Linked DNA regions of Candidatus Minimicrobia sp. QA0096. Each later gene encodes a partner of the first gene's protein in a complex. Links are inferred from orthologs where the notes say so. Each region holds a gene or a part of one and is shown on either strand. Other genes may lie near its edges. The genes, in order: dnaG and dnaB.

Region 1 (7,780 bases):
CCAGAGAAGAAATATCCTGTTTAATCTTAATGACGTATTCAATTTTCTCTGGTTCCATATCCAGCTCTTTAGACAATTCTTCAATTGTCGGCTCACGATTCAATTCCTGTGTCATTCGTCGCTGAGTACGCAGCAATTTATTGATCGTTTCCACCATGTGAACTGGAATACGAATCGTTCGCGCCTGATCAGCAATCGCACGCGTAATCGCTTGACGAATCCACCAAGTCGCATAAGTCGAAAACTTAAATCCCTTATCTGGATCAAATTTCTCAACTGCGCGCAAAAGTCCCGTATTTCCTTCTTGAATCAAATCCAAAAAGTCCAAGCCACGACCAGAATAACGCTTAGCAATTGACACCACCAAACGCATATTCGCCTCAGCCATCTTATCCTTAGCCTTTTTATCGCCTTCAACAATTCGGCGCGCCAAGTCCATTTCTTCTTCAGAACTAAGTAATGGAATTTTACCGATTTCGCGCAAGTACAGTCTGACTGAGTCATCCGACACGTCGTCCAAATATTGCCCAGTTGTCAACGAATCCAAATCTTCCGATTCTTCTTCGTCTATAAGCGTTGGATCAAAATCATCATCTTCATTTAAGTTTACTGGCTTCGTCGTGATATCGTCGCTCACATTTTCTCCTTAATCAGATTATTTAGGCTCTGGCGCAAATTCTGAGACAAAACCTCATCGCCCGACGCCTCGGCCTCTCTAAGCTGCGTTAATAGTTGATTCTTTTTGTTTTCGCGATGTTTGATTGTTATCTGTCTGACTAGCCGAGCCATCTCTTCGTCTAAGCTTTTTTGCTCCCAATTGGCGTAACGACTTTCACTTTTCAACTGTACTATTTTCACATACTGTTCGATTTTTTGCAAGTCCAGCGGAACCTCGTCCAAATCCGCGTCTGGATTTTTCCGCAAATAGCCAATCAACTGCCGCGCATTGTCATCATCCAACATTTCGCCAGAAACCGCCGCCAACCAACGCCGCACGGATTTTTCACTCGCCGCCAGCCCCGCCAGCATATCTTCAGTTTCATCCTGAATTGGAGTTGGTTTTTCTTTCTCAATTTTCGCCTTTTTCAATTGATGTTCAGCGACTTTTTCATTCGACAATTTTGCCTTCAGCGCGGTAATTGACGCGCCAGTTTTTTCAGAAATCACCGACAAATAATGCTCTTGTTCCACCGGATCTTTCAAGCCTCGGACAATTCTCAGCGCAATGGTCGAAAATCTCCGCTTGCCTTCCGCCGACTTCAAATTCTCCATTTCCGCGTATCTGGCAATCACCCAATCCACCGCTGGCTGAGATTTATCAATCGCCGCCTGCCAAAGCGCTGGATCTTTTTGGATCAATTCGTCTGGATCTTTGACGCCATCAGGCAAACTCACCACTTCCAATTCCACACCGACTTCCTGCGCCAAGTTGATTGCCCGCTCCGTCGCGTTAACTCCCGCTCGATCGCCATCAAACGCCAAGCGAATCCGCCCTGCCAATCGACTAAGCGACTTCAAATGTTGCGTCGTCATCGCCGTTCCAGAAGTAGCGACAACGTTTTTGACTCCCGCTTGATGACTGCTAATTACGTCCAAATTGCCCTCAACAATAACCGCCACATCGCTTTTTCGAATCGCTTCTTTGGCTTGATGTAAACCAAAAATATGTCGCGACTTATCGAATAGCAGCGTTTGCGGCGTGTTCAAGTATTTTGGCGCGCGCGGATCGTCACGAATAATTCTGCCCGTAAATCCCACAACTTCGCCATTGCCGTCACTCAACGCCACCATCATTCGCCCACGAAACAAATCGCCACCAAACCTATTCGACAAGCCAGCGTCCGCCAATTCCTGCCTAGAAAATCCTCTTTTTTCCAACGCTTTCGTCAACGTGTCACCATTCTCCGGCGCATAGCCAATCAAAAAATCACCAATTGTTTGACGATTTAATCGCCGTTTTTTAACCACATAATTTAACGCTGTCGAATTTTTTACCAAATTCTGCTGATAAAAATTAGCTGCTAATTTCAGTGCTTCTCTAGCTCTGGCACGACGCTTGGCTGTTCGTCCGTCACCATTAGAAAACAAAGTCAGATCAACGCCCGCCTTCCGAGCCAAATGCTCCAGCGATTGACGAAAATCCATTCCTTCCACCATCATCACAAACGTAAAAATATCGCCACCTTTTCCAGAAGAAAAATCGTGCCAAATCTGCTTTTCTGGACTGACCATAAAGCTTGGAGTTCGCTCGTCGGTAAACGGACTTAAACCCTTCAAATTGCGCCCCGCTCGCTTCAACTGAACATACTCACCAATCACATCCTCGATGTTCAGTCGCGCCCGCACTTCTTCTTTGGCATCATTCATATTTTTATTATATCACTCTTTACCTCTGTTATTGTTTGTGGTTAAATAGAAATATGTATCCTGACAATTTGAACAACCAACCTCAAGGTATCGATTATCTGAATCAAATTGCCACACCTCCGCCAGCGGAAGGTTTTGATAAAAAAACCAAAATCATCATCGCTATTTTGAGCTTTATCGGCTTGATAACCCTAATCGCGATATTCGTTTTTTCACAAGATTCCATGCCGAACGCCAACCCGTCACAAGTTGCAGCGCGCGTTAATAAGTTATTCACTATTTCCAAAAAATACAATAATAAGTTCCGGTCGACCAGTCTGCAGACCACCAACAGTTCTCTGGTTGCAGTGCTGACTACTGCGGATGCCTCAATGGGCGAAGCGCTCCAAGCAACCGGTATCAATTACAAGGAGAAACAGAAGGACATCCTCGCTCTAGATCCGTCAGAAAAATTAGAGAAAAAATTGGACGAAGCCCTTCTGAACACGCAATTGGATATTACCTATGCCCATGAGATGAATGTGCAAATAACAGACACAATCAACATGATGAAAAAGGTGTACAAGTCCACCAAGTCAAAAAAGATGCGCGAATGGCTAGTAAAAACTGCTGGCGATTTAGAGAATATTCAGAAGCAGATCAATCAAATCATTAAAGCAGATTAAGCTTCCGAGACTAATCGATAGCTCAACCTCACCAAATCAAAGACCTCTTCGTCAGTCAATTGACCTGAACAAATAATTGTATTCCAATGCTTCTTGTTTAAGTGATAGCCTGGTAAAACCGTTTCGTATTTTTCTCGTAAATTCTGCGCCAACAACGGATCGCATTTTAGGCTTACTCTGAGAGGCTTTGAACCTTCCGTCACCAATGCTACCATTTTCCCTGTACCGTCATTATCTCGACCAAATTTATACACCGCAACATCCTCGCCAAACGGATAATCCAGCCATACGCCCGGCAAGCTTAGGATAAATTCTTCAAATTGTTTATGTGTCATACCTTTACCTTTTTCAAATAATATTCAAGTTCCATAATGCTGCCGCGGATGTCTTCCAACGCTCGATGATCTTCTGGCTTGGCGAATTTCTTACCGTATTTGCCTTCAAATACCACCTTCCACGCACTCACATCAAGCACACGATAATGTAGTTTTTTTGACAACGTCGGCCACCATTGGTCAATAAATCGCCTATCTTGATGAATTGAATTACCTGCTAACAAAATCTTCGTTTCACCCGTAAAATGCTCATCACAAAACGCCAACAATTCGCGTTCTATTTCCGCCAAAGGCTTGCCCGATTCATTCTGCTCCTCCAGCCCGCGTCGCGCTTCCGGATGCTCATTCCAAAAACCAGCATTTCGATCTAACAACTTAGCCAGCTTTTCCGAATCATGGCGCACAATTCCTTCATACGTCGCAATTTCCTTAAAATTCCAATCAGTCACAATTGCCGCCACTTCCAAAATCTCATCACGCACTGGATCTAATCCAGTCATCTCCAAATCCACCCATAAAATCTTTTTCGCCTTACTCATACTATCTATTATACACTCGTTATCTGTTTATCTGACCATAAAAAGCTTCTTGCTGCTCGCTCGTTAACACATTCTGCACTTCAGCCCAAACCTTAGCCTCCGCCTCATGGACATTGTGACTATTTACCGCAGACCCGTCTAGGACCTGATGCAATTGACCCTTGGTGATAACTCGCTGATGTTGTAAATCAAACAATACTCTTACTTGTTTATTAGCCTTGTTTTTCATTGCGTCCACTATCAGCGCGATTTGCTCATCTGTTATGGCGGGGATTTTTTGCTGCCGCTCTGGACCGAGTATCAGTGAGCCGACTTTCGGCCGCGTCACACGAACCAAGTCACCATTAGGAGCAACTCTATCACCAAGGGATTCAGACACAGCGCTGCTACTCAAGGCTTGAGCAACTTGATTCTTGGTTACTGGTAAAATTGTGTTGAGTGTGTATCGACGACCATCACGCGTATCATACCACCACGGTAAAGCCAGGGCCAACTTCAACGCCTCCGAGCCCATACGTCGCACTAAGCTGTGCGAACTAATTTCATACTCAGAAATACCACGTTCGCCAGTATGAACATTCTTGTATTGATTAACCGTTGTTCGTCCAATGCGCCGACTACCAGCTTTGGTATACAATAATTCCTGAAACCCGCGCACCAAAGCCACCGATATATTGTGTTTTTCCTCGCTGTTTAGTTCACCCATGTTGATATCGTTTGGATTAACCGACAGGCGCCGACATATTTTATTAAATTGATAGTGAATATTATCCGCCTTATTGGGATCAATACCATTAGTCAGGTAGACGTCATTGTCAGTACGACAGCCGTCATAAATCTCTCTGGTTTTCAAAAAAGCATCGTATTCGGCAAAAAAGTCATCTGTTGTATCGGGGCTGACAAATTCCTGGAACAATTCCTTTGGTTGATGCCAGGCGGCAAAGCCACCACCCGAGACGGAGGCTGCCATGGCCGATAATGCCAACACTTCACGTAAGCTTCCCCCATTCTTAATCATTTCTGCTAATGACCGAGAAAGTTCTGGCGACAATGATAAACTATCCATAAACTCACCAATTTTTGTGATCTGCCCTTCTCCATCAATTGCTTCCAGGGTTTCCAGCAAATCGTACGACTCTTGAATAACTTTTTTACTAGCAACAGGATGCATCAGGTATCGGTTCAGATCCTCAAAATTACCATTCAGATGGATAGCCGACAAAACGTTGCGCACAATATTCGTGTGATATATCTCCGGTGGAATATGCTGTTCGCGGGACGCAATATCATAAAATCCTTTCAGCTCATCTGGCAAATAAATCTTATCGTAAGATATCGGACGAGCCAATACAAACTTAGCGCCATCAATATCACGACCGCCCCGCCCCGCCTGCTGCATCAGCTCTGCTTGAGTACACAATCGAGGTGGCAACCCCTCCGTGCCCTCTTCACCAATTTCTTTACTCTTCGTCAGTCCATTTGACAGCACCAAATCAACCTCGGAGATGGTAATACCAGACTGTCCAGCCGAGGTCGAAACGATGACAAACGACTCATCTTCTGCTGGTTTGGCAGTAAAAATCTCTCGGCGCACGGCTTCTGATATGCCAGAATGTAGTTTGAAAAATCGTATTTTCCCGGATTGATGGCGAGTATGACGTTTGATTGACGCAATGGTCTCATCAATACTCCTCACGCCTTCAACAAAGATTAGTGATTTTTTCGAGTCCTTACCATATTCAAGGTAAGCTTCGGATACGGTATTCACCTTATCTTCTTCAATATCAATATCATGCGGCCGACCCTTAATGGTTACGACTGGTAGTTCTGACCCATTAATATCTTCGTACATCGCCTGAGAAACTTCTGTATCAGGCGTGGCACTAGAAAAAGCCATATGCCATTTGCCGGTATTCTCTATCGATTTTGCCGCCAGAGCGGTAGCAAATTCCATCTCCAAATTGGCTTCATGTATTTCATCAACCAGGATAAGCGTCTTCTCGTCCTGCCAGTCGCTAGAAAATTGTTCCAGCTTTTTCGTAAACGTTGCTGGAGTCATGAAACAGAGCCTAGTGTCCGGCGTCGCTTCAGTGGCACGTCCGTGAATCTTGCCCACCAAGTGATTAGGATATTGTTCGCCAAGCTGTTCACGCAAACTCTTCTCGACATATTCAGTAACATTATCGACAATAACCCGCCGCGGCATCAACACCACGACACGATCAAACCGCTCCAGTGCATACTGAGCAGTTTGTGTCGTTTTACCACTACCCGTCGGTCCGCACAACCAGGATATTTTACTTTCCGATAATGTGTCTAATATCTCTGCTTTGTGCTTATATGCAGGTAGTTTTTTGTCACCAAGATCATAGTCAGCAAAAGGAGTTTCCGGTAGTTTACTGTACCGTTCCCGCAATTCTTTTAAACGCTGTCGCCTCTGTTCGGGCGGTTCACCATAACTATACGACGGTTGACTGGATCTTTCAATATTTCGACTCAATAAATGGCTACTGCTAGGTTCTTGCGATCTACGTAAATAGCCCGGCCGCCGAACTCCATCTTTCACACTACTCTCTCCTTTATACTCACATTGTAGATAGGAGAAAGTAAAATAGCAAACGTAAGCGTCTTAGCTTTTTCTTGTCTAGTTTGTCTAACTTAAAAAACGAATATTTGTATAGCAAAATCGCAATTTGTATTACACTGCCGCCTCCCTTTTGCATTTATGTTATTTTTCAAGCGCGCTATGATACACTGGTGTCATGACAAAACGCATCCTACTCAAATTATCAGGTGAACAACTTCAAGGCGAATTCGCCAGCGGCTTTGACCCAAAACGCGCTCGCTGGATTGCCGAACAAATTCGACCAGCGCTGGACGACGGGGCTGAAATTGTAATTATGGTTGGCGGCGGCAATTATGTTCGTGGCAATCAAATTATCGGTCACGGAATTCAACCTGTTTCCGCACATAATATCGGGATGCTTTCTACGCTAATGAATGCAATTGCTCTAGCTGACGTATTAAATGACGCAGGACTGCCAACTCGCGCATTATCTACGGTTGAAGTCAATCAATTTATTGACCACTATACTTTCCGACGCGCCATTAGCCATATTAAGAAAAATCGCATCGTTATTGTGGCGTGCGGCACTGGTCGGCCGTTCTTGACCACCGATACTGCAGCCTTAAACTTAGCACTAGAAATGCAATGTGACGCCGTAATTAAAACGACAAAGGTTGACGGAGTTTATGATAAAGATCCTATGAAATTCCCTGACGCCGTAAAAATTGATCATTTATCTTACCAAGAAGCCCTGACAAATCCTAACATTGCCGTTATGGATAAGGCGGCAATTGGACTAGCAATGGACGAACATATTCCAGTTGTAATTTGTGATTTGCTTACAGACGGAAATATTCTCCGCGCAACCCGCGGAGAATCAGTAGGCACGCTTATTAGTTAAGGTTTTAATCCTTTTTCTTATCTAATTTATCGAGTTTCAAGAAGTGAATGATTGCATATACAACAAACGCAACGGCTATCAACGTGATTAACGAGCTAACAAATGCGCCGTATAAAAACTCACCTTTACGTCCAGCAACTTCAACTGTGAATGAAGCTGATTGTAACCCTTGCTGAGAACCAACAACCAGCTGCACTAGCGGATCAATAAATGCTGTTACCAATTTTTTCACAGTATCACCAGCTGCGGTACCGATTGCCAAACCAACCGCCATACCGACGACGCCCTGTTCGCGAATAAAATTAACAAATCCAGCCATGTGAGTATCTTTTATAGCTGCACTTACAATTTTCTTCTCTTTAAGAGCGGCAACTTTCGCCGCGGCTTTTACGCTCTTCGAAGCTAAT
Region 2 (17,579 bases), 440 kb from region 1 along the record:
ATTCACAAGAGAAAGGATGGTGCGAAATGCACCAGCAGCACAACACTCCACTGAGAGTGCCCGTAGCAGCAGCCCTCGTGGCGCTACTCATGGCGTTCCTCTTCGGAGGGGCGTCACGCGCCGACGAGGCGCAGTCGGCAGCCGAGGCCCAGTCCTCGTCTGGTATTGTTGCCGAGGCCCAGTCCTCGTCTGGTATTGTTGCCGAGACCCAGTCGTCTGGTGTTACTGCCACAGTAGCAGATACCAGCAACGAGACTCAGTCTTCGTCTGGCGTCGCTGGCGAGGCTCAGTCGAGCAGCACTGCTAACACTGAACAGTCGTCGTCCGGTAGTAGTGTCGCCACGGCGGCAACCACCGACAGCAACTGTACTCCTCGGCCGATTTCAGCCGAGGAAATTCAGACTAGCCTGAAAACAACTGACGGCTCGCCTGAGTACACCGCCTACGAGGCGGTGGAATTCGCAGTGAACCTGACTCTTGCACAGAATCACTGTGCTGGAGATAGCATCACCGTATCTGTGCCGAGCGAACTTGGCACAGACACGGATTTCACACCGATTCCAATGACAACCCCGGAAGGGGTCATCATTGGGCACGCCACCTACTCTGCCGACCACACTGTGTCGATCAAACTGACCGATGCCGTAGAGGTGCCCGGACGAGTGAACTTCCACGCCTCGGCGTGGTGGCGCGTCCACATGAGTAGTTCTCTTATTCCCGGGGAAACCCGAGAACTGAAGTGGGACGTTGGTGGCACTGTTCGCAGGACGACCATCCGAGTGGGCACCTGCGACGGGTGTTCCCACGTTGGCAAGGACCCCTCTAAATGGGGTTCTGTGGATGACTCTAGGCAGCACGTGACAATCGTGCTGCCCACCGCGACCCAGGACAACCAGCAATTCGTCGTAACGGACATGCTGACCTCCCCGGGTCAGTCGTTCGTCTGTAGCAGCCTGCTCAATGGACGGGTTGGGGTCTATTCCTCGGCCGGCAACTGGGGTCAGCCCCAGTATATCCGGTTTGAGGAAGCCAATGTCGCTAGCTGCTCTAGCGACAAGGCGGTCGTCAAAGTCCAGCTTAATACGGGTGAAAAAGCCCGATTCGAGCTGAACATCGACGTCAGTTCCACAGACCCCGGTCCGTGGACTGACAAGGCAACCATCACGTCTCAGGATAAGTCCTGGGACATGAGTGCCCGGGTTGTTCGACGTGAGTCTGGTGGCGACGCGGGTTACGATACCCGCCCAACGCCGACTCCAACTCCGGCACCCACACCGGAACCGTCGGTAACCCCGACTCCCGTGCCCACGCCGACCCCGTCGACGACTCCTGAACCGAGTCCGTCAGCAACACCGTCGGCACCCACGCCGGAACCGAGCCCGTCGGTGACGCCGACCCCAACTCCAACCCCGGAACCGAGCTCAACACCGTCGGCACCCACGCCGAGCACGACCCCGTCGGTGACACCGACTCCGAGTCCGAGCACGACGCCTACGCCCTCGGCTATCCCCACACCAGCACCCCAGCACAAGAAGCTGGCGATCACTGGTACAAGTGGAGGTGCGATCGCTGGCGCGATTGCGCTAGCTGCCCTCGGAGGCATTGCCCTTTGGGTGCGCCGTCGTCAGACGTCACGCTCGGAGAGGTAACCCATCTCGTCGAGGGGTGTTAGTTTAATCGACTAGCACCCCTCGACAGAACATACAGATACAGAAAAAAGTTAGGAGGTTCTACACCCGCTCTACGGAGCGGGTTTTCTCTTTGATTAGACATAGAAGTCTATTGATTTTATTACGTTATTATTGTAAAATAGTAAATATGTCAGAATTAAGTAACGAGAGTCTACTAGAAGGCGCCGAATGCGCGAAACTAGCCCCCGAAGAAGCTGATCGCTTGTTTTTCCAAATAAACCCAAATACTCCAGACCAAGATCTAAGGGGCGTCAGAAAGACAGAGGTCGCGGAAGCTGCCATAGCTATGTGCCGAAAATGCCCAGTATTAAAACAATGCTTAGAATATGCACTTCGACACCCAGAATTTGCCGAATATGGCGTGTGGGGAGGCGCAACTGTCGCTCAACGCAGAAGAATATTACGATTAGGCGAAAATGCGATAAATAAGGCGATTGAATCGACTGGAAAATAATCACCATAACTCTTGTCTTTCGTTGTCATTTCTGCTACAATGGTCTGGAACATTACCAAAGACAGTGGCGACTTGACGTAAAACAAGTATAAAAATGCCACCGAGGGATGAAACTAACAGTTTTATTTGACGTCTTTGGTAGTGCGAGAATCAAAGACGTTTTTTGATTCTCCATTACCGCACGTTAACAAATTGGCACATAACAAATTAACTCAATCAAAGAAAGGATTTTTATGGCAATTTCACGCAATAAAAAACAAACTTTGGTTGCTGAACTGACAGAGCTATTAAAAGACGCTAAGGGCACGGCTTTTGCTCGATATCAAACCCTTACCGTTGCCGACCTACAAGAACTACGCAAGGCTGCTCGCGAAGCGGACGTCACCATCAAGGTTGTTAAAAACCGATTGGTACGCGTAGCTCTTCAAGGAATCGACACTTACAAAGAAACCGACACCAGCTTATTGGTTGGTCAATTGGTTTACGCTGTAAGTAGTGAAGATGAAGTTATGCCAGCTAAGGTATTGGACACGTTTGCAAAAACACATCCAGCATTACAACTTGCAGGTGGCTTCTCAGGCGAAGGCTTGGCAATTAGCGAAGCTGACGTTAAAGCATTGGCAGGCCTACCAAGCAAAGACCAGCTCGTTGCTCAAGTGGTATCACAATTGCTATCACCAGTACACGACACGGTCAACGCGCTTGGCGGCAATTTGCACGGACTTTTGGACGGCATCGAAGCCAAAGCTGCTGCTTAAGTTTAGCAATCAACACTAGTAACGTTGCATTCATCGCAACAATATAATAATAAAGGAGAATATCAATGGCTGATATTAAGAAATTGGCTGAAGAACTTGTAAAATTGACAGTTCTAGAAGTTAACGAATTGAAAAATCATCTTAAAGAAGAATACGGCATCGAGCCAGCTGCTGCAGCTGTCGCTGTTGCTGGTCCAGCTGCTGGTGGTGACGCCGCTGCTGCTGACGAAAAAACTGAGTTCACAGTTACTTTGAAAGACGCTGGTTCTCAGAAGGTTGCAGTCATCAAGGCTGTTAAAGAAATCACAGGCCTAGGTCTAGGTGAAGCAAAAGCTATCGTTGACGGCGCTCCAGCACCAGTCAAGGAAAAAGTTTCTAAAGACGAAGCTGAAGCTGCAAAGAAAACTTTGGAAGACGCTGGCGCTACTGTCGAGCTTTCATAATTTGTTATATAACGCCAATTTGTTTCGTTTAATCACCGTCCGCCCTGGGCGGTGATTTTTATGTCGCCAATCTTAATATCACGAACCGCACACCATTTTCAAGAGTAAAATTTGCAACACTTTTTCGTCCATATCTTATAGCGCTGTGGAAAATCAGAGAAAATTAGATGACACGACTTGATATAAATGTAGGGATATGCTATATATTAGTTAAGTATTATAAAAAATAGACAAAGGAATTGCGAGAACCATGTCTGAATTACCAGAAAAGCAAATTAAGCGTCTGAGGACACTTATTCAAGAGGCGGAGACCAATTTAGCTGCCGCAAAAGAATTATTGATTAGTATTATTGGCGACGACGGTCAAGTTGTCACACCAAAAACTTCGTCAGATAATGTAGCAGGAAAGATTATCGAAGGCGTATTTGACGGACAAATGATGCTCAGTCCTGACGGTAAAAATTACCCAATCCCAGCCAACTACGCTTCAAAGTCGAAGCTGGTTGAAGGCGACTTGATGAAATTGACAATCGCTGAAGACGGCAGCTTTATTTATAAGCAAATCGGCCCTGTGCCTCGAAAACAAGTCATCGGAACACTTGTCCAGCACGACGGAATTTACTACGTCGAGGCTTCCGGTCGCGAATATCGTATTTTGCTTGCTAGCGTAACTTACTTCCGAATTAACGTCGGCGACCAAGTTACAATCATCATCCCTGAAGACAATCCTGACGCAACTTGGGCTGCTGTCGAAGCTGCATTGTAAATATTATGCTACCGAGCGAGTTCTTGCTCAGTTACGCCAGTTTTAACGCTGATAATAAGCCTTTTATTAAATGTCAAGTTGGTGATAAAATTGAGCGTTATGAATTATTTGGACAAGATTTATCTCTTAAGTTCGATTTTTCTGTTAAATATTGCGCGGGTTGGGTGGATTTTGAGAATCGCTGTAGCCAAATTTGTCCAGATTACGCCACGGTTGATGAAAAGTATGAAAATTGCCTAAAATGCCGCGATAAAACCGGCTTCAATCCAGCATTTTACAATGCCAATTCGGTTTCCGCCCAACAAGAAAAAATCAATCAAAATCCGCACTTTGTTTACTTGGCGTACTTCGCGCCGAACGTCATAAAAGTTGGAATCTCGCAAGAAGAGCGCGGAATTCGGAGATTATTGGAGCAGGGAGCGCGATTAGCCGTAAAATTAGAAACGTTTTCTTCGGCATTGATCGCCAGGCAATACGAGGCGAAAATTTCCAAGCTGGACGGAATAGTTGAAACTCTACCAGTTCACAAAAAGATGGAATTGATAAAACAACCTTTTGACTATGCGATTGGCGAAAGGGAATTGCGACAAAAATTACTTGAAATTGAGCAAAAAATTGGTGTGTCGTTTCCGAAATCCGAGCTAATTCCTTGCGAAGATTATTTTCAAACCGCTGGCGTTGATTTGTCACGTGTTATTTTAATGAAGAATTACAGTCAATTAGTCGGACATGTACGCAGTGTCATCGGCTCAATTGCCGTCACTGATTACGATGGTCAGCTGCTGGCTTACAACATCAAAAAGCTTATTGGCTATCGGGCGCAAAAAGTTGACGGCGTCATTGACATAGAAATACCCAGCACGCAGCTGGCGTTGTTTTAAGAGTAATTTAACCGCGAGGCTTTTGTTAACATTATTACTTTTATTTTAGAAGAGCAGGGGTTGACTTTTTGATAGAACAGAAGTATAATTCTACTCATCCGAGAATAATCTCGGTGTACGTTTCACAATCAGAGGAGTTGATGATGAACAGCAAGAAGCGATTGGCGGCATTTATTGCCATCATTTCTCTCGTGTTCTCAGCGATGACGCTAGCCACCCCACCCGCCGCTCATGCCGTCGGGTGCTACGGAGACTGGTGCTCAGGACAGGACGCAGACGCAACGGGCTGCAGTGCCGATGCCGTCACCACCCAAATCTACAACCACAAGGAATTCTCCTTGCATGTTAGGTGGTCGCCAACCTGCAAGACAAACTGGGCTCGCATTTTCATGCATAGCCCAGGCTGGATCAAGTGCACTCGTAGCGGATATCTGAAAGCTGTCCAGGATACTGGATACACACAACAGGTATACTTCGATGCAATATGCGCGCCAGTCGTCACTGTACGCTATACGCCGATGATCTACTCGCCGGCACATAAAGTGCGTGCAGTGTTCGTGGACCAGAACAACTTCACATATTCAACACCATGGTCGTGAGACCAGTCCCTCGCTCTCTATTCAAGTATAGAGAGCGAGGGTAAAACACAGCAAAGGAGGCTACTAGTGAGCTTAACTACAATATTATTAAATACTTCAATAGTACTGGCACGATACTTGCCATACATCTTGGGAACGGTGACTCTAATTACATCAATATTCATCCTTAAGAAAGAAAAAATTAGCAAGAAGTCTAAGGCTCTGCTGTTAACTTGCATAATTACTGCCATTATCACAATAATAATCGTATTTATGCGATCTCGAATACTCGGAAATCACATTTGTTAACTTCTGTCTCAAGGTATAGTTTGCTATAATTATCTCATGAGGAGCATGAGGGGATGAGTCAGGCGCTATATCGTAAATATCGCAGTCGCAGTTTGGATGAAGTTTTAGGTCAAGATCACGTGACTAGTATTTTACGTCGAGCGTTAGAGCAGGGAAAAATTGCTCATGCGTACTTGTTGACCGGACCGCGTGGCGTGGGAAAAACATCGGTGGCGCGAATTCTGGCGCACGAGATTAACCACTTGCCATATGATGACGATTCTTCAAACTTGGATATTATTGAAATTGACGCAGCCAGCAATAACGGCGTTGACGACATTCGCGCTTTAAGAGAAAAAGCCCAAGTCGCGCCTGTTTCTGCACCGAAAAAAGTTTATATCATCGACGAAGTTCATATGCTGTCAAAATCAGCATTTAACGCGCTATTAAAAACCCTGGAAGAACCGCCAGAGCACGTGGTGTTTATCTTAGCTACAACTGACGCCGACAAACTTCCAGCCACCATTCTTAGCCGTGTCCAGCAATTTTTCTTCCGCCCAATTCCAGTAGAAATTATGACGCGCCAGTTAATGAATATAGCGAAAAAAGAAGGATTTGCAATCGAAGAGGATGCTGCCAGGTTAATCGCTGAACGTTCCCGTGGCGGATTCCGTGACGGCATTAGTACACTTGACCAATTGTCGATTTTAGCAACCCCAAACCAGCCGCTGACAGCGAATATGGTTACCGAATATTTGGGACTGAGCGACGCGACAATGCTCGGCAATTTGCTAGATTCATATACATCCGACGACAATGAGAAAGTCTTAAACATCTTCCAGGAATTAGAAAATAGCGGCGCAAATTCAGTTGTTGTGTCGCATCAGTTATTGTCGATTGCTCGCAATAGATTACGAAAAAATCCGAATCTTATTGGGTTGGTTCAGCAATTGATTGAGGTTGATCGACACCCGCACCCAGACTTGAAATTATTGACGATATTTATGAATAGCAATTCTCAGCAGACAGAAAAGTCAGCCGCGACAAAGAAAGATACAACTCAAGCTGCGCCCCAAAAACCCGCCAAAAAACCAACGCCAATTAAGACCGCAGAGCCAGCAAAACCGACCGAAAAGCCGATTAAAAAAGAAGAAAAACCAGTCGAGCCAGCAAAAAAACCCGCCGAAAAACCAAAGAAAACTGACGCGCCACTAGAGCTAAATTGGGAAAAAGTCATTGAAAGAGCGAAGGAAAAATCCCTCGGACTGGCGTCATTATTACAGAAAAGTCAGTGGTCGTTTGACGGTGAAAAATTGACAATTTACGCAGGTTCCGCGTTTTACAAGAAAAAGCTGGACGACGCAAAAAACAAACCATTGATCTCAGAAATTATCTCAGAAGAAACTGAGATGGATTTGGAAATTGATATAATTGGAGAGAAGAAGCCACCAGAGGACGAAAAATTGGCGGAAATTGCAGAATTAATGGGTGGCGGCGAAGAAGTTAAGCTGGAGGATATTTAATGGCAGATAAAAGCGAAGAAGTAAAAGGGAAGATACCGCCACAAAATTTGGACGCGGAAAAGAGTTTGCTTGGGGCGGTTTTAATTGACGAGGAAGTTTTGGCGGACGCCGCAGAAATTACTCACCCTAGCGATTTTTACGACAAGAATCACGGATTGATTTTTGCCGGAATGATGCGGCTATTTGAAAAACACAAGCCCGTCGACCTTCTGACCTTAACCGACGAATTGAAGCGAAAGGATGAGCTGGAATTGGTTGGCGGATCGGCATACCTGACAGAACTAACAAACTACGTTCCAACGGCGGCGCACGCATCGGCTTACGCGGAGATGATTGCACAAGCAGCAGTTCGCAGGCGTCTGATAAAAGCGAGTGGCGATATTTCTGAACTTGGCTATGACGAATCGACGACCACGCAGGAATTATTAGAGAAGGCCGAAGCTGAACTTTTCAGCGTGTCCGACCAATCGACCAAGCAAGATTTGGTCAGTCTGGAAAGTATTCTGACGGATAGCTTTGATCGAATTGAAGAGCTCAGCAAAAATAAAGGATCTCTCAGAGGAGTCCGCACTGGATATCGCGATCTGGACAATATGACCGCTGGTTTGCAAAAATCAGATTTGATCATTCTGGCAGCTCGTCCAGCCATGGGTAAGACGACGCTGGTGACAAATCTGGCTTATAATGTGGCAACGATTGAGAAAAATCCTGTCCTATTCTTCAGTCTAGAGATGAGTAAGGAACAGCTGGTCGACCGTATGTTGGCGGATGCGTCGGGAGTTGACAGCTGGAACATTCGCACCGGAAATCTGAGCGATGAAGATTTTGCTAAGTTGTCTGAGGCTATGGGAGAAATGGCTGAGGCGCCAATTTATATCGATGACACTCCAGGATTATCAGTTTTGGAAATGCGCACGAAAGCTCGAAGAATTGCTCATGAAAACCAATTAGGATTAATCATCGTCGACTATTTACAGCTTATGCAGGCTAATGGAAACCACAACGGAAACCGCGTTCAGGAAGTTTCGGAAATTTCACGCGGACTGAAGCTTATTGCTCGCGAATTGAATGTGCCGCTAATCGCCCTGAGTCAGTTGAGCCGTTCTGTTGAATCACGTACGCCACCAATTCCACAACTAGCCGACCTGCGTGAATCCGGTTCCATTGAGCAGGACGCCGACATCGTGAGCTTTATTTATCGCCCTGGATATTACGAACCCGACAATCCGGAAGTTCAGAATATTACTGACCTCATTATCGCCAAGCATCGTAACGGCCCAGTCGGTAAAGTTCAGTTATACTTCCACCCAGAGCGCCTACGCTTTATGAGTCTGGATCGCAAGCATGAATAGAATTGTGTTATAATCATACCAATGAAAAAGCAAAAAGTTACCGATATATTCCTTTACCGATGGCGCTACGTTTTCGGCTATACGTTGCTAGCGTTACTTTACGTCGGAGCAATTATAATCTCTGCACTGCACATACCAGGTGGATTGTCGCAAGCAGAAATCGACATGGTCAATACAACGAATCACTTGAATTTCAGCATAGAGGGAATTGCCATCACAAACTTACCATTCCATCTTCTTCAATTGCTATTCTTCAAACTGTTCGGCGTCAGCTTATTAACAATTAAAGCACCTGCCGTAATCCTTTCAATCGCCAGTTCTGTCGCTATTTTCTTCCTCTTAAAACGCTGGTTTAAGCCGTCAACAACGATTCTATCGCTATTAATCATGGCAACGACTGGTCAATTTTTATTCATCGGTCAAAGCGCAACTGTTGGCATTTTATACATCTTTTACACCGCGCTAACTTTGCTTTTCGCTACATTGATTCTCCAGAAAGCCCAGAACGCCCCCATTTGGCGAATCAGCTTAGCCATCACCACGGCACTCAGCCTCTTCACTCCGTATTTTTGGTATATCAATCTGGGGCTTCTGATTATCGCCTTTCTGCATCCGCATCCACGCTATTTCCTTATCTCCCGGAAACATCGCAAGTCTTGGATCATACCGTCCGCCATTTTATTCGCGATTGGTTGTGCGATTAGTTTTCTTTGCTATAAATCCCACGCGCTATTTTACAATCTCATCGGTATCAACGGCCTAAGTTTTGACATCGTTGCAAACCTCAGGACTTTATATTACACATACATCCGCATTTTCCCATCAGTTGTAGGGAACCAAATCACGCCAATTATGGACATCAACGCAATGGTGTTAATCGGGCTAGGGCTATTCCGCAGCTTCCAAAAAATCTCCAGCGCCCGCTCGTTTATGATTTGGTCGTGGCTAATCTTAGCATTGGCGCTACTCATCTTTCAGCCAAGCCTCACCCCGATAATCATCATCCCGCTATTTATTCTCTTGGCGGTCGGATTGGAATCTCTAATGAATATGTGGTACGGACTTTTCCCGCGCAATCCATACGCTCGCGGCACAGGACTGGTTTTTATATCAATGCTAATTATCGTTATGGTGATGGGTGGCAGCTTCCGTTATATTGACGGTTATCGTTATTTCCCGGAAGCAGTTTCACGCTTTAATAAAGATTTATCTCTACTCCGTAAAAATACCGCGCCGACCGATTCATTCTCGTTATTGGTTAGTAAAGAAGAATCACCGATTTACGAAGCGCTTAAAAAACACAACTATCACCAGATATCAATTATCCACACAGCGCCAGCAAACGTCGGACAGACTTTATATGTTAGCCACAGCGTAAAGTCTCAAATTCCGCAGACTTACTCTGGGCACTTGTCGTCAGTAATTGTCAATGACCATAAAGACGGCGACCGATTCTATATCTACACATCCGACCGCAAATAGGGTATAATTGTAAGTGTTAAATAAGGAGGAATATGGCGTTTGATCAGGTAAAAATGCTGCAACAATTACGCAAAGCACAGAAACAATTAGGCAAAGAAATCATCGAAGTTGAGGCTGGCGATGGCGCTGTGATCGTGCAAATCACTGGCGAGTTAAAGATTAAGTCTGTAAAGATTGACCCAGAAATGGTCGACTTGGAGAATATCGAAGAGTTGGAACACTGGATCGAAATCGCAGTTCGCGACGGTATGACAAAGGCTCAGGAAGTCGCTGCTGAAACTATGAAGCCATTGATGGGCGGCTTGGGCAACTTGCCATTCTAAAGCCATGTCAATCGACATTTTACCAAAAGCTCTAACTGCTTTAATTGATGATTTTGGTAATCTACCTGGAGTTGGACCGCGTACGGCTGAAAGATATGCCTACGCGGTTTTACGCCGCAATCCCAAATCCGCAAAGCAATTAGCGCATTCATTAGACCGATTACACGACCGCGTAAAAACCTGCCCGAAGACATTTGCGTTGATCGACTCAGATGACGATGTGTCGCCTTTATACGCAGATTCGAACAGGAATAAGAAAGTCGTTTGTGTAGTCGAGGAGCCGCTAGACATTGTCGCTATAGAAAGAACAGGGCAGTTCCTGGGCACATACCACGTGCTGGGCGGCGTTATCTCACCAATTGACAATATTGGACCAGAGCAATTGCATATCCCAGAACTAATTGAGCGTATAAAAACAGACGACGTTCAAGAGATTATCATCGCTACGAACGCTTCAGTAGAAGGCGAATCAACAGCACTGTTTTTGCAAAGATATATCCAAGAGGCTGGGCTGAATACGACCATCACACGCTTGGCTAGGGGTATTCCAGTCGGCGTTGACCTTGAGTACGCAGACCAAATTACGCTAACTCACGCACTAGAAGGTCGAAAACAGTTATAAACTCAACAGCTTCATCACCAATAAAAATACCCGCCATCTCGGCGGGTATTTCGTTGCTAGCTTGACCTATTACATTTGGCGGCGGCTAGCGATGTAAGCGATAGTAGCTGTAGTTAGTCCACCTAGGCCTAGTGCTGACATGATCGCGTCACTTGCACCAGTCTTTGGCAATTCTGGGCTAGGTGTTGGTGTTGAAGGAGTGTTTGGTGTAGGAGTTTCCTGACACTTGCTTAAGTCAGTTGTGTACTTTGACTCGTTGTACTCTTCCTTCTTGATTTCACGAATCTCTTTTTTCTCGATTACGCAGATTTTAATCTTAGCAGGCGCTTCTTTACAATCGTTTGGATTCTTTGAATGCTTACTCTTGTCGAATTCTGATTCCTTAATTTCTGTTGGATATTTCTTAGTATTAAGGTCGCAAACGATCATTTTTGGCTCTGGCTTAACCGTAACAGTTTTTTGACAGTTAGGGTTTTGCCTCTTAACTTCACCAGTTTCTTTACCGTTTACAGTAATAGTAACTGTGTAGTTGCCTTCTTTTGCGTAAGTGTATTGAATTTCTGATGAGTTAGTTGTCTTGATGTTGTTGTCACCGAAGTTGTATGTGTAGCTGGTGATAGATGCGCCACCCTTGGCAGTTGCTTTAACGCTGAATTTGAAGGTGTTACGAGAAATTTCAGTTACTTGCAAAGCGTCACATGTTAGAGCAGGCTTTACTGGAGGTGTTGTTGGGTTACCCCAAACTGGGTTACCACAGTCTTTAATCACACCAGTGATAAATGAGCCGTTATTGTCAAACCATGCGTAAATATTGTAGCTCTTAGGTCCGTCAACGAAGCTCTGACCAGTTGTATATTGGTAGTAAGTATATCCGTTTGAGGTCTTGTAGCTACGTTGTGGCTGAGGCTGACGAGTACCAGCTTTAGACTGTACGGTTATAGCGTTTGTAGCTACAACACGACCGTCAACTGTAATGTTGCCGTTTGCGTCAACTACACCTTCACGCATGTTTGAGCCACCTTGAACCATAGTCTCGGTAACGTACCACTCTTTGTATAGTTCTTTAATTTCTGTACGGCTGTATGCTGTTTGCAATTCTGACATAGAATGTGTACCACAGTATACAACGTTAAAACTGTTACAGCCGGCAGCCTGTGAAGGTGATGCCAACCAGATTCCACCGAGCATAGCGAATCCCAAAGAGATAGCAATGCCGATTTTCTTAAATTTGTTCATAAAAACTCCTCTTTTCCAGCCCTATCTTCAGGCTTTATGTCCTCATACTAGCACAATCTTTATATTTTGTCAATAATAATTTATAAAAATGTTTATGTTTTTTCGATTGTGCAGTACTTTTAATAGTCCATCACATATTATACCACTTATGTAATTAAAAACAATGTATATTATATTAGAGTAAAAATCATTTGTTATAATAAATAATATGCTAGATACAGCTAAACAATTCATTCAATCCGCAAACAATATAGTTATTATTCAAGCCGAAAATCCCGACGGCGACAGCCTGGGTTCAAGCTTGGCGCTAGAAGAAGTCTTAAGCGACCTAGGAAAGACTGTTACTTTATATTGTCCAGTAGACATACCGAAATATCTTCATTATATTCGCGGTTGGGATCGAGTGCAGAACGACTTTCCGTTTCAAGCCGACGCCGCGATAATTGTCGATACAAGCGCGGACGTGCTCCTCAGTAAGGTATTAGAAACTCCTGGAGCGCGACATTTCTTAGAAACACACCCAACTCTAGTTATCGATCATCACACAGCCGAATCGACACTTAGCTTTGATCATATTATGTTATCAGAAACCGTCGTGGCGACCGGGGAATTATTGTATAAACTGTTCAAGCATTCCGACTGGAAGATAAATCCTCAGGCGGCCGAAGATTTATTGATAGCCATTATGAGCGATAGCCTGGGGCTTACTACGCAAAACACCACGGCTCAGACTTTCCATACGGCGGGAGAACTTACAGAACTGGGCGCTTCCAACGCGGAAATTGAAGAGCGACGACGCGAATTTATGAAAAAATCGCCAGAAATTTTGGCGTACAAGGGAAAATTGATCGAGCGAATCGAATATTTATTAGACGGACAACTGGCGCTGGTGCATGTGCCATTTGAAGAAATCCAAGCCTACAGCGACGCCTATAACCCCGGTGCGTTGATTGGCGACGAACTGCGGCTGGTTGAAGGCGTGGCACTTAGTTGCGTTATTAAAACTTACCCTGACGGCAAATTGACTGCGCGCTTACGGGGTAATTTACCAATCGCCGACACCGTGGCTGGATATTTTGGCGGTGGCGGTCATCCGTACGCGGCAGGATTCCGTGTATATGAAAGCTATGATGAAATCGTCCGAGAATTAGTCACGGCAACGGATCAGGCTCTACAAACAGAATATTAATCCACTACGCTATCAATATATATTTCTCAGGCCTGCTCTATCTAGTTGATTTATCAGATCATCATTTACATCAAATGCATTTTCAGACTGTAGAGGTCCGTTAACTTTTCTTCGCACCTTTTCTACTCGGTCCGATACGCTAGGGCAGATAAACCTTACTCCTTGATCGCGTTTCAGATAGTCCTGAAGTACCTTACCTACAGCATAGGCTCGCAACTCAAAACAAAGAATCTCTTTACTATCATTAGAACATACTTCCAAAACTGGATTCGTGACACAATCATGAGCATGAGATGTCTCGTGTGCTAATGTAGCAATATTAATACACATCAATGCATTACGAGCCACACTAACAATAGGGCGAAGATATACTCTTGAATTGCCCATATTGTAGATGCTATTACTACAAAAACCGCCAACATCTGTTCTTTCTATTTTTGTGGGCGGATAATTATCTAAGGCGCGATACATATCATCAATACACATTCTGGCAGAACTTTCACTGGCAAAAGTATCGCTTATTCTATCTTTTTGCACTGGCATAGGAGATATCTGCCTTCCAGAAACAACAAACTTATCGCTACTAACAAGCGGTATTATATTTTTATCTGGCCAGTCTGAGTCAGGATAGCTATCACCCAAATCTTCACCTTCAATATATTCCATAGGCTCCAGCATTTGAGCCGTGTTATATAAATTTAGCGCCAACTGTCCTAAGTCGTTAATTACGCAAGGTTTTTCCAAAGCAGTGATTAGCCCCTCTTTCATGCGCTTCAAAGAGTCCAGTGAAAGGGGCCTGTCATATCCAGATACAGGCGGATGCATAAAATACGCTTCTCCCATAAGTTCTCTATTATGTGTTAAATAGTCTATTCTGTCAAACATAAGGGCTTATCTGGCGACATAGCTACGATGTCTTAGACCCTGACAGGACTAGGTTAGAGTTGACTTTTTAATATAAGTGTGATATAAATGACACCAGCTTTTGTTGACAAGTCAAGTAAATCTTTGTCCGAAAGCGTACTTTGACAGACAGTTATATACAAGGTGAGTTTTTATTCCTTTTATAAAAAGCAGAGAAGAGGCGTGAAATCTCACCTTGTGGCAAAACGTCACTTAACCGCCCAGGGGTGAGAAGACAGGAAAGGGATTATGTCCCGACAGAAAGATGATGTCGCGCTGGCTTGGGAGTTTTCTTTCAAAGAGAGCGACATTAAGCTCTTCTTGAAACTGGAGAGTTCCATCAATGAAATCGGACGCACGCTTCGGGAATCTGGTAAAATTCCAGACTCGAAGAGGGAAGACCTCACTGCCAGCATGACTGAAGGATACCTCTCAATCATGTCTGTTCTGTACGACATCTTGACGTCGTCGCTTGACGTCAAGAATCACTCTGTTCGCAGAGTAGTGAGTGCTTCGCGTTCAACGGAGGAAAAGATCGTTGATGTATTTGTTGCAGCGGGAGCTGCAGCTAAGACTCAACCCTGGCGGGCTTGGGAGGTTATGTCAACATACAACGAGCTCGTACTGCATCACAGCAGAATGATGAAGCGTCTAAACGGCGCAGTCATCTCTGTCCTGAGAAAGGCGGTGCACGCCTTGGAAGAACACAGGAAGAGTGTACCAAATCTCGGAGACTATCTCGTAGAGATCGCTGTACCTGCACTGCAGGTGGAGGAGAATGTCCATATCTTGATCGACGATTCTGACACTCTTCAGTTGAGGGAGTACCAAATCTCCCAGCTGCACAATCTGCTCGGAAGGGTTAAGACCCTTCTAGAGTGGAAACGTCCTCAGGACTAACCTTCTCCCAGGAGAAATGGCAGGCGGCGTTTTGTAATAATACTGTCTGTCATTTCTTCCTTGAAATTATTAAGTCCCAACTGGGGCTGTTTTTTATACCAATTTTGAAAAACCAGCCAGAGTGCCGTACAATAGAACTAATGATAAAACTCTATAACACGCTCACTAGACGAAAAGACAAACTGACGCCGCTTGACAGAGAAACGGTCAGATTTTACACCTGTGGTCTAACGGTTTATTCGCAACCGCACATCGGCAACTGGGTTGGCTATATTTACTGGGACGTGTTAGTACGATTGTTACGCTGGCAAGATATTCCCGTTATTCGAACGCAAAACATCACCGACGTTGGACATTTGACCAGTGATGACGATAACGGCGAGGACAAAATGGAAAAAGGTGCGCGTCGTGAAGGGAAGACTGCCTGGGATGTGGCGGAAAGATATATTTCCATAGCCAATCACGAGGCTTACGACGTGCTGAAATTGATAAAACCAGATTACTTGGTGCGGGCGACGGATTATATTCAGCAGCAGATTGACTTCGCAAAAGGACTGGACGAAAAAGGATTTTTATATAAAATCGACGGCGACGGCATGTATTTTGACACGTCGCTTTTGAAGGATTACGGGAAATTGGCGCGGCTGGACATAGCGGGACTGGAGGCTGGCGCCAGAGTAAGCGTTGAAGGAAAGCGCAATATTACCGACTTCGCCGTATGGAAGTTTTCACCAAAAGACGCCAAGCGCGATATGGAATGGGATAGTCCGTGGGGAGTCGGTTTTCCTGGCTGGCATCTGGAATGTTCGACAATTGCCCGTGAAACACTTGGAGATTCTATTGATATTCACGCGGGTGGGATTGATCATATTCCAGTTCATCACACGAATGAAATTGCCCAGAGCGAAAGTCTGACTGGAAAACAATTTTCTCAGATTTGGCTACATAATAATCACATAAAAGTTGACGGCCGAAAGATGAGCAAATCACTGGGTAATATTATTACGCTGGAAGATATTATTTCGCGAGGGTTTAGTCCGATGGCGTTTAAGCTGGCGATTCTCAGTAAGCATTATCAAACGGAAGGGAATTTTACCTGGGAAATCCTGGAAGCAGCGCAGGCACGATTGAATCATTGGCGGGATTACGCGGTTCTGAGACATCAAACTCACGACACACTGGAAGATGACGACGATAAGGACGAGCAGGACGATTCAGTTTCGTTATTAGCGGGACGTCAGGCATTGGTCGAGAAATTGAACGATGATTTGGATACTCCAGGCGCACTGGCGTTGATTGATGAAGTATTTTCAAAGTTGGATCATACGCCGCTGGATAAAATTCATCGACAGAGTTTAGTACAGTTTATTGATGAGATTGACGAGATTTTAGGGCTGGATTTGGCTGAGTCTACGCCTGATATTACTGACGATTTGAAGAGGTTGATTATCCAGCGACGTCAAGCACGCGCAGAGAAAAATTGGGAAGAATCCGACAGAATTCGCGATGAACTTCTTCAGGCTGGCGTTGCCGTTCGTGATACGCCAAGCGGCAGCATTTGGACACGGAAATAGCCCGCTAGATTCAACGGGCTATATTTTATTTCGTGCTAATTAATCTTCGTTTTTCAATTTCTTAACTAATTTATTAAGAGGTTTTTCGCTTTCAACGCGGTTAGACTTGGCTTGCTCCAAGTAATTGTCCAGCAAAACCTTCACGACGCCAGCGGCTGGAATAGCAACCAAACCGCCCAATAGACCACCAACATACAAACCAATTGTCACCGCGACCAAGACAGTCAGAGCCGACAACTCAACCTTCTTTGATTGGATAGAAGGAGAGACAAAGTTATTCTCAATCTGTTGGTAAATCACGAAATAAATTGCGTAAATAACGCCAGCTGTCATGTTATTGAAGAATAGCAGTAGTGATATCAACGCGCCAGCAATCGTTGCGCCAAACATCGGAATTAGCGTCAACACAAACGTTGCCATAACGGTGAGCATTGCCAAATTGGAATTTATGACAGGGAATGTCAAACTCAGCACAAACACCACGAAACCTGATAATATCGCATCGATTCCAGAAACCGTCAATTGTCCAGAAACATAACCCGTGACCACGTTATACATTCGGCCAACCAGCTTCTTATGACGCTCCATTTTTTCTTCGTCGTTATACAATCCCCAC

Evidence for each region.
Region 2: the proteins of dnaG (region 1) and dnaB are in contact, whole or in part, in a crystal structure (PDB 2R6A), measured with the Geobacillus stearothermophilus proteins. The link is inferred for Candidatus Minimicrobia sp. QA0096 from one-to-one orthologs. Residues at the interface, in WP_049624496.1 of Geobacillus stearothermophilus: Lys456, Leu457, Leu458, Pro459, Ala460, Asn463, Ala464, Leu467, Leu535, Leu536, Ile537, Ala538, Gln544, Glu545, Asp548, Tyr549, His552; in WP_033016901.1 of Geobacillus stearothermophilus: Ser13, Glu15, Ala16, Gln18, Glu91, Leu92, Asp94, Ala95, Val96, Pro97, Thr98, Ala99, Ala100, Asn101, Tyr104, Tyr105, Ile108.

The regions. Positions count from the first base shown.
Region 1 is NZ_OZ017288.1:556,251-564,030, reverse strand. What follows is about bases 1-2,882. They hold dnaG (DNA primase), read right to left. Parts: upstream 2,368-2,882; coding sequence 634-2,367; downstream 1-633. Other genes in these bases: AACH20_RS03020 (hypothetical protein), read left to right, coding at 2,421-2,882; rpoD (RNA polymerase sigma factor RpoD), read right to left, coding at 1-637. Also shown: more of AACH20_RS03020, read left to right, coding at 2,883-3,032; AACH20_RS03015 (MmcQ/YjbR family DNA-binding protein), read right to left, coding at 3,029-3,367; orn (oligoribonuclease), read right to left, coding at 3,364-3,906; AACH20_RS03005 (helicase-related protein), read right to left, coding at 3,926-6,472; pyrH (UMP kinase), read left to right, coding at 6,669-7,373; AACH20_RS02995 (MscL family protein), read right to left, coding at 7,378-7,780. UniProt on the Escherichia coli protein: RNA polymerase that catalyzes the synthesis of short RNA molecules used as primers for DNA polymerase during DNA replication.
Region 2 is NZ_OZ017288.1:114,379-131,957, reverse strand. What follows is about bases 6,559-9,557. They hold dnaB (replicative DNA helicase), read left to right. Parts: upstream 6,559-7,381; coding sequence 7,382-8,734; downstream 8,735-9,557. Other genes in these bases: AACH20_RS00620 (ArnT family glycosyltransferase), read left to right, coding at 8,756-9,557; dnaX (DNA polymerase III subunit gamma/tau), read left to right, coding at 6,559-7,382. Also shown: AACH20_RS00660 (hypothetical protein), read right to left, coding at 1,232-1,513; AACH20_RS00655 (WhiB family transcriptional regulator), read left to right, coding at 1,819-2,145; rplJ (50S ribosomal protein L10), read left to right, coding at 2,379-2,903; rplL (50S ribosomal protein L7/L12), read left to right, coding at 2,969-3,346; AACH20_RS00640 (hypothetical protein), read left to right, coding at 3,597-4,112; AACH20_RS00635 (DUF2797 domain-containing protein), read left to right, coding at 4,118-4,993; AACH20_RS03695 (DUF2690 domain-containing protein), read left to right, coding at 5,134-5,592; more of dnaX, read left to right, coding at 5,934-6,558; more of AACH20_RS00620, read left to right, coding at 9,558-10,216; AACH20_RS00615 (YbaB/EbfC family nucleoid-associated protein), read left to right, coding at 10,249-10,539; recombination mediator RecR, read left to right, coding at 10,544-11,161; AACH20_RS00605 (PKD domain-containing protein), read right to left, coding at 11,231-12,397; AACH20_RS00600 (DHH family phosphoesterase), read left to right, coding at 12,606-13,586; AACH20_RS00595 (hypothetical protein), read right to left, coding at 13,599-14,411; AACH20_RS00590 (hypothetical protein), read left to right, coding at 14,739-15,389; cysS (cysteine--tRNA ligase), read left to right, coding at 15,530-16,963; AACH20_RS00580 (AI-2E family transporter), read right to left, coding at 17,003-17,579. UniProt on the Escherichia coli protein: The main replicative DNA helicase, it participates in initiation and elongation during chromosome replication. Travels ahead of the DNA replisome, separating dsDNA into templates for DNA synthesis.